DNA from 2 places in the Basilea psittacipulmonis DSM 24701 genome. Region 2 is predicted to be linked to the other one. Evidence: predicted binding sites of a transcription regulator. Region 2 holds the regulator's gene; the other holds the start of a gene.

Region 1 (4,383 bases), 920 kb from region 2:
TGTCATCAGAGAATTGGTTAAATCATCTTGCATCGCTTTTTCATTCACCATGGTTTAAAAAAAAGTGCTGGAAATTGGCTCCAGCACTCAAATTTTCGACATGAATCCACTTTTATTATAGAGAGTAATACATATCAAACTCTACAGGGTGTGGGGTCATACGTAAACGATTGACTTCTGCCATTTTCAATTCGATATACGCATCAATCATATCATTACTAAACACACCGCCACGAGTTAAGAACTCACGATCTTTGTCCAAAGCCTCTAATGCTTGTTCTAAAGACTCTGCCACCGTTGGAATTTTCTTATCTTCTTCTGGAGGTAAGTCATACAAGTTTTTATCCGCTGGATCCCCTGGATGGATTTTATTTTGGACCCCATCTAAACCAGCCATCATCAAGGCAGCAAAGGCTAAGTAAGGGTTTGCCATAGGATCAGGGAAACGGCATTCGATACGACGTGCTTTAGGATTAGCCACGTAAGGAATACGAATCGAAGCTGAACGGTTACGTGCAGAATAAGCCAATTTCACAGGGGCTTCAAAACCTGGAACCAAACGTTTATAAGAGTTAGTCGTTGGGTTAGTAATCGCATTTAAGGCACGAGCATGCTTGATAATACCGCCAATGTAATACAAGGCAAATTCAGACAATCCTGCATAACCATTACCTGCGAATAAGTTTTGACCATCTTTCCAGATAGATTGGTGAACATGCATGCCTGAACCATTATCACCACAGATTGGTTTTGGCATAAACGTTGCAGTTTGACCATAAGCATCCGCCACGTTCAATACAGTGTATTTTAAGATCTGGTTCCAATCTGCACGCTCAACCAAGGTGCTAAAACGTGTACCAATCTCTAACTGACCTGGAGAAGCAACTTCATGGTGATGAATTTCAACAGGCACACCTTGCTCTTCCAAAATCAAGCACATCTCTGAACGCAAGTCGCTAAAAGAATCTACAGGGCTAACAGGTACATATCCGCCTTTGTGAGCTGGACGATGTCCTTTATTTCCCTCAGGATAGTCTTCGCCACTTGCCCATGGTGCTTCTTTAGCTGTAATTTTCACAAAGTTGCCTGATTTATTATCTTCCCAACGAATACCGTCAAAAACAAAAAACTCTGGTTCTGGGCCAAAATACGCTGTATCACCGATTCCTGATGATTTTAAATACGCTTCAGCACGCTTAGCGATAGAGCGAGGATCACGGTCATACCCTTTCAAATCAGAAGGCTCAATGACATCACACGTTAAAATCAAAGTCGCTTGTTCACGGAAAGGATCCATGCGAGCTGTGTTGGCATCAGGAATCAACAACATATCAGACGCTTCAATCCCTTTCCAACCCGCAATCGATGAACCATCAAATGGCTGGCCTGATTCAAATTTATCTTCATCAAATTGGTGTACGGGTAACGTCATATGATGTTCTTTACCCATCGTATCAGTAAAACGCAAATCCACGAAAGCGACTTCATTTTCACTGATAAAACTCATTACATCTGCTGGTTTTTTTGCCATTTCTTTCTCCAATAAAAGACATTCGTTACTATTATACAAGCAAAAACTGTGCCAAAATTTTTATCATTACTCTTACTAACTGAAATATCGGGATATTTTTTTATATACCCATCCTAAAGCGTTTAGTAAACGTCGATCCATGATGATAAAAATGCACCAATATGAATCACTTTTGCACCATTATAAATCAGACTAATACAAAAGTCAGATTTTTTGCACTCTTTTAAGTCAGATGGTTTGTATGTATTTACGGCGTTTTGTTTGGATGCCTTTCAATCAGATTGTTTGCCGTTTTTCCTGCTTTTTTTTGGACGCTTTTCAATCAGATTGTTTGCATGCATTTACACACTTTTTATCATTCATATAAAAAAGCAAGCCAAACAAGTCACGGTGGCGGTTGTGGAAGCCTATTTAACAAAGGATTATAATAATAGCGTTTTTTTTACCGCTTTTATCAAAGATGAAACACATATTAAAACCTCTACATCTTGACAATAAAACCGTACAGCTTTTGCCTGTGATTGCTAGTTTTATTTTAGTGGGCGTGATTACTTCTTTATTTCATTTAAGGTATGAGGCAACGGCCCTGTTTCTGGGAGTGATTGCAGGAGGCTTGGGCGATGTTGACCATCGAATTACCGGTAGAATCAAAAACCTTATTATCATTATTCTTGGGTTTGGTTTATGTGCGTGTCTCGTTCAATTGGCCCTCCCCAACCCCTACTATACAACGTTATTAATCACCTTTATCGCCTTTGCCACGATTATGATGGGGGCGATCGATTCACGTTATCGAATTATTTCCTTTGCTACATTACTAGTGGCCATATACGTTCTTTTGACCTACGTTCCCGATCAACTAGAATGGTATATTAACCCGCTGATGCTGATTATTGGCTGTCTTATCTATCAAGGCGTTAATCTAACCTTTCAAATTATTTTTCCTAATCACCCTGTACAAGAAAGTTTGGCCAAAAGTTTTTATCATCTCTCTGCCTACATTCAGATTAAAGCACGCTTTTTTGCGATTGATGAATACGATGAGTTGAATATGGCTGAGTATGAACTCGCCACCAAAACGCGTGATGTAACAGAGTCTTTTAATGCTACACGCGATATTTTGTTTAATCGTTTGGCAGGCCAACGTTTACCTAATCGACGCAGACGTCAATTAAATGATTTTTTTATCGCTCAAGATATTCATGAACACGTCAGTGCTTCTCACGTTGATTATCGTGAAATCGTGCCAGAATTAGAGCACACGGACTTATTATTTAGAATCGAGCGATTATTAAACTTACAGGCTCGTGCTTGCCGACAATACGCTAATACATTAATCGACGATACGGAATTCAAAATCTTTCCACAACTTGAACGTGCTTACGAGGGGCTAGAACACTCGCTTGAACGATTTATTAAAGAACATCCTAATAGACCTAGAAACGCCGATCTCATCAGACTGGTGACAAACTTGGGCGATATCAATGTTCAAATCAAACGTTTAGGCACCCTACCTGCTCATTTGAACGATGCATCCTTAGCCACCAGCAATGCCAGTCATTTTAAAGAAAGCATCACTCGTTTAAAAAACAATTTAACCGTCAAATCGCCTTATTTTAGACATGCCGTGAGAATGGCGGTCGTTGCGTTTATCGACTGCGTCATCATTCGCAGCTTTGATATTCATTTAGGTTATTGGATTTTATTAACATCTGTATTAGTGTGCCAACCCAACCACAAAGCCACTAAAGAACGACTTCGCCAGCGTGTATTAGGTACTGCAGCAGGCGTTTTATTTAGTTACCTACTATTGATTTTGCAACTCAATAGCACGGGATTCCTATTATGTATGGTGTTAGCTAGTATTTTATTTTTCTGGTCTCGCACCAGCAGTTACTCACTCACCAGTTTTTTCATTACGGTTCAGGTATTTTCGGGCTTTGCTTTTATTGGCATCCTCACGCCGTCCGCCCTATTTTCTCGTATTATCGATACAACATTAGGTGCCTTTATTTCACTGGTTCTTTTAATTTATTTATGGCCAGATTGGAAGTTTATGTCTTTAAAATCTGTCTCTAAAAATGTGATTACCTCTAATGCGAATTATCTAAGAATCATCTTAAAACAACTTCAAGAAGGTGAAGAAGACGATATCGAGTATCGTATTGCACGTCGTGCTGTTCACGAAAACGCAGCGTCTCTAGCAAGCATTGCAACGGAATTACAAGACCACCAAAAACATCACGGTAATCTCATTGATATTACCAATAAACTGGTACAACTGAACTACAAATTAGTCAGCCATATTTCTGTTTTAGGGGCTTATCGCGGACATCTACATGACAAAGACAAAGAAATACTCAATGATGTGGTTCAAAGCGGGTTAAACCTATCCAATCTTTTGGAACAAATCCCCGTTTTAGACACAGTTAACTTTAACGAACATCTAAACAGCGTACAACTTGCTTTACATGAGCAAAACACCCAAAACGACAGCATCATGACGCATCCTTTGGAACGTTGTACTGAGTTATTAAATGAATATGCCCAGTTAATCAAAGTCTGCCAACAAAGTTAAAAATTGCCTCTCGGAGTCGATGTTAAATTGTTATCAGCTGATTTTTTACTACGAGCATGAGTGCGTGCTCGTTTTTAAGAGTGGCTTAAATGCTTCATTTATGATGCGAAATAGGCCGAATGAGTTTAAATCGAGATACCTTAAATTAAGGAATGGGCGTTAAAGATTCGCTCTCGGATGCTGATGTTAAATTGTTGTCAGCTGATTTTTTACTACGAACATGGGTGCGTGGTCGTTTTTAAGAGTGGCTTAAACGCTTCGTTTATGATGCGAA
Region 2 (4,383 bases):
GTGCTGCCTTGAACAAAATTAAACTGAATCGACGAACTAGACAAAGCCGCGGTATCCGCCTGTGTTCGATTATCTGGATCAATTCGCCAATCCACAATAGGCAATGTTTTAGGCACGCCCATGGTACCATCCATCAAAGGCTGTGGAGGTTGGTGCATAATCGGCAACCCATTTGCCGACACTGCAGGATTTAAGTCATTCGCTGTCGTATCAGCAAGATTCGATTTTGTCGGCACATTACGTCCTAATTTTTCACCTAATGGCACCCCTGCCATCACCGCCAATATGGCCAACACGATTAATATAAAAGTTATTGAACGCCAAGACATGATATTCCTTATTGATTTTCCACGAAGATTTTACCACCATGTTCTCGCATCGTATGAAAAGTAACATCAGGATTTAATTCCTGAGCCACTCTTAATTGGGCGGGAGAAGAAACTAAAAACGCTATTGCATCTGCTACATCATATGCAATATGTTGAGCATTACTATCCATGAACTTTTTCAATGCACTAGGATTATCGCTCGTTACCCATCTTGCCATCGTATAACGAGAAGGGATCAAACGCGCATCAACATTATACTCAGACTTCAATCGTTGGGCGACCACCTCAAACTGCAACTGACCCACAGCACCTAACAGCATGGTACTACCTAACTCTTGGCGGAACACCTGAATCGCCCCCTCTTCGCCCAACTGCGTTAAACCTGTTCGCAACTGTTTCGTACGAAGCGGATCTTTAACTTCAACTCCCATAAATAATTCAGGCGCAAAAAACGGTAAACCCATAAATTGTAGATTTTCGCCCTCGGTCAAGACATCACCTAAATGCAATAAACCGTGATTGGGAATACCGATGATATCGCCTGCATAAGCATCTTCCACCAAATCTCTTCGCTGAGATAAAAAAGACACCACATTATTAGGACGAATTTCTTTGCCTGTACGACAAATTTTCAAACGCATGCCTCTTTGAAAATGTCCTGAAGAGACGCGAATAAAGGCCACTCTATCACGATGAGCGGGATCCATATTAGCCTGTACTTTAAACACCACCCCCGTAAACTTAGGTTCTTCGGGCTTGACCAAACGTTGAACCGTTTCGCGAGGGCCTGGGGTCGGTGCAAAATCAACCAATGCATCCAATACCTCTTGAACCCCGAAATTATTAATGGCTGAACCAAAAAACACAGGCGTTTGCTTGCCCTCTAAAAAGGCTTGACGATCAAAGGCTGGAACCGCCTCTTGAATCAACTCTAACTCTTCTTTTGCCTTTTCATAATGCGACCCAAAGCGTCTAGCAATCTCGGGATTATCAAGCCCATTAATAAACTCATCAGCCTCATTACGTCTTTCCTGTCCCGCTTGAAACAGACGCATACGATCAAAACGACGATCAAAGACACCACCAAAAGACTTACCCATCCCAATTGGCCAAGACATCGGCACCGCATCCATGCCCAAATGATCTTCAATCTCAGCCAACAAATCTAGCGGCTGCTGCACTTCCCTATCCATCTTATTCACAAATGTGATGATAGGCGTATTTCTCGCACGACAAACTTGCAACAATCGAATCGTCTGCGGTTCCACACCATTAGCCGCATCAATCACCATCAAAGCCGCATCCACCGCCGTTAAAACTCGATACGTATCCTCAGAAAAGTCTTGGTGTCCTGGCGTATCCAACAAATTAATCACACAATCACGATATTCCATCTGCATCACCGAAGAAGCAACTGAAATACCTCTTTGTTTTTCAATCTCCATCCAATCCGAAGAAGCGTGACGACTTGCTTTTCTCGCCTTAACACTACCTGCAATTTGAATCGCCCCTGCAAATAACAATAACTTTTCAGTCAGCGTTGTTTTACCTGCATCAGGGTGCGAGATAATCGCAAACGTCCGTCTTTTCTGTATCTCGTGAAGAAAATTTTCCGCCATAATCGTATTTAAAAACAAAAAGTAAAACCATTTATTTTACTTCATCCCACGATACTTTTTTCCCTCGCCCACAAAATCTTCATAATCGTTGTGTGTACTTGGTGAATGCCTGATGCTCAAGCGTTATGGTTTGTAGATATGACAAGTCGTTCGTAAATCTGTGTTAATGAACGAATCAAGCCGTATTATTACAGCTCACACCCACCATCGTATTTTTAAACCGATCCTTTGTAGCGGTTTATTCTGAATATTTAAGATGCGATGATAAACACTGATGACGCGTAGATCCGCATATCGTTTTGAACATGTGCCTATATTCTATCTATCACTTTGAACAGATACATCCAAAAGCTGGTACTTCAAACGACGTTTAGCACGATTAGGCCATCCCATGGATTCACGGTACTTTGAGACGGTGCGGCGAGCGATAAAAATCCCTTTTTTAGACAACAATAATTGAATCTGCATATCAGACAAAGGACGTTCTTTATTCTCTTGAGCCATCATTTTCTGAATATGTTGTTTCACCACTTTGGCGGAGATGACCTTAGATTCATCAGCGTTTTGATCACGGCAAGCAACGCCCGAACCAAAAAAGAATTTCAACTCGAACACACCCCAAGGCGTATCAATGTATTTTTGATGAATCGTCCTAGACACCGTAGAGACGTGACAAGGCACCAAAGAAGCAATGTCTTTGAGGGTCAAAGGCAGCAACCCCTCCACCCCTTTTTCCAAAAAACCTTGCTGTGCTTTCATCACCAATATCGCCACTTTTGAAATCGTTTCCAAACGTGAGGCCAACTGGCCAATCGCTTGTTTGGCTTGTTCCAGCGGTTTAGCCATCTCTTTTTTATGCGTTTGAATCAATGTGGCATATTCCTGATTAATCTGCAATGTAGGACATACCTGAGGGTTCAAAGACACCGTAAAGGCCTCATTTTCCTTTTTTACCAGCACGTCTGGCACTATGTAAGACACATCTTGAGGCGACCACTGACTGCCAGGTGACGTATTTAAGTGCGTTAATAACTGATAGGCTTGTTGCACCTCACCCAAAGAAACACGAAAAGCTTTTTGCATCGCCTTTAAATCAATCTTTGACCAAGAGGAGGCTATTTGTTTCAACATTTTTTGGGCCAATACAACTGTGGCAACAGGAGCCATTCTCGCCAATTGCAAGGACAAACACTCATTAAGATTTCTTGCCCCAATCCCCGCGGGTTCTAAACTTTGTAAATGCGATAAAGCTTGCTGCAACATTGGCATCGACACATCGACATCATCATATTGCTCCAATTCCTCAAACAAATCAGGCAATTCATCGATTAAATACCCTCGCTCATCCAAATGAAACGCCAGAAACTTCACCAATAAATGCATATCATCATCCAGCATTAAACTGGATATTTGCTGATCCAGATAATCAAGCAAAGATTCTTTTGCATCGATATCCAGATTCATATCCTCATCGCTGGAAGAATAAGCAACTGCAGGCTCATAACTCAGCAAAGGATTGCTCAATGCCATTTCCTGCAATATTTCGTGTAAAGTTAAACTTGAACATTGCAACATTTGCAAAGACTGTCGCATCGACTGCGTCAAGTGTAATTGCTGTTGCTGTTTAATGCCCAGTTGTGTATTCAGATTGACCATGCCATTATTGTAACCCCTCAAAACATCACTTTTTACGGCATTCATCCATCTTGTTTTATTTGCCTATCATCGCAAGCATCCATCACACTTTCGACTGATACCCGTTCATACGTCATTGCGTGTTTTTATCGCACCTCAAAACATCACTTTTTACGGCATTCACGCTATAGCCATTATTTCTTTACCCGCTTAAACGTTCAAAATCTTAATGAATCGGCTTGACAAACTAATATTTTAAGTAGGATAATGGGTTGCTATGAATACGCAATCTTCTATATCTTTCGTATTATCTCGTTTTGCAGTTGCTTTGACAGCTGCGGTATCTCTTTGCGTATTATCTCTCCTCCTTACGATCGGTTACCGAGCCTAGCGCCCGCTCGTGGTAGTTCGGTAGCCCATCTATGCCACGAAAACATTTTCCCTATCATACTCAAACACTTTTGTGTTCTTAACTTTGGATAAGAATCATGATGCATACTAATCCTGAAAGAAAATATCAACCTTTCAAACCATTTGATAAAGACTTTTCTAGCCGAACTTGGCCCAGTAAAACCATCACCAAAGCACCGATTTGGCTAAGCACAGACTTACGTGATGGCAACCAATCTTTGATCGAACCCATGAACGCAGAACGTAAAATGCGTTTTTTCAAAATGCTTTTGGATATTGGGTTCAAAGAAATTGAAGTAGGCTTCCCATCCGCTTCTCAGACTGACTATGATTTTGTTAGAAAAATCATTGAAGAAAATCTTGTTCCAGATGATGTCACCATCGTCGTA

Evidence for each region. The regulator sigma-54, encoded in region 2, starts transcription at its own class of promoters, with help from an activator protein. The targets are predictions, from matches to a motif close to TGGCANGNAANCTGCTTT.
Region 1: a site for sigma-54 is predicted at 1,568-1,585, ahead of glnA (type I glutamate--ammonia ligase). Genes of this name have one in related genera too.

The regions. Positions count from the first base shown of each region.
Region 1 covers NZ_CP009238.1:1,072,195-1,076,577, forward strand. Annotated here, with positions in the region: gene glnL (nitrogen regulation protein NR(II)) at 1-33, opposite strand, end outside; gene glnA (type I glutamate--ammonia ligase) at 116-1,531, opposite strand; gene yccS (YccS family putative transporter) at 1,992-4,109, shown strand.
Region 2 covers NZ_CP009238.1:153,359-157,741, reverse strand. Annotated here, with positions in the region: gene IX83_RS00650 (hypothetical protein) at 1-329, opposite strand, end outside; gene IX83_RS00645 (peptide chain release factor 3) at 338-1,948, opposite strand; gene rpoN (RNA polymerase factor sigma-54) at 2,267-3,649, opposite strand; gene leuA (2-isopropylmalate synthase) at 4,075-4,383, shown strand, end outside.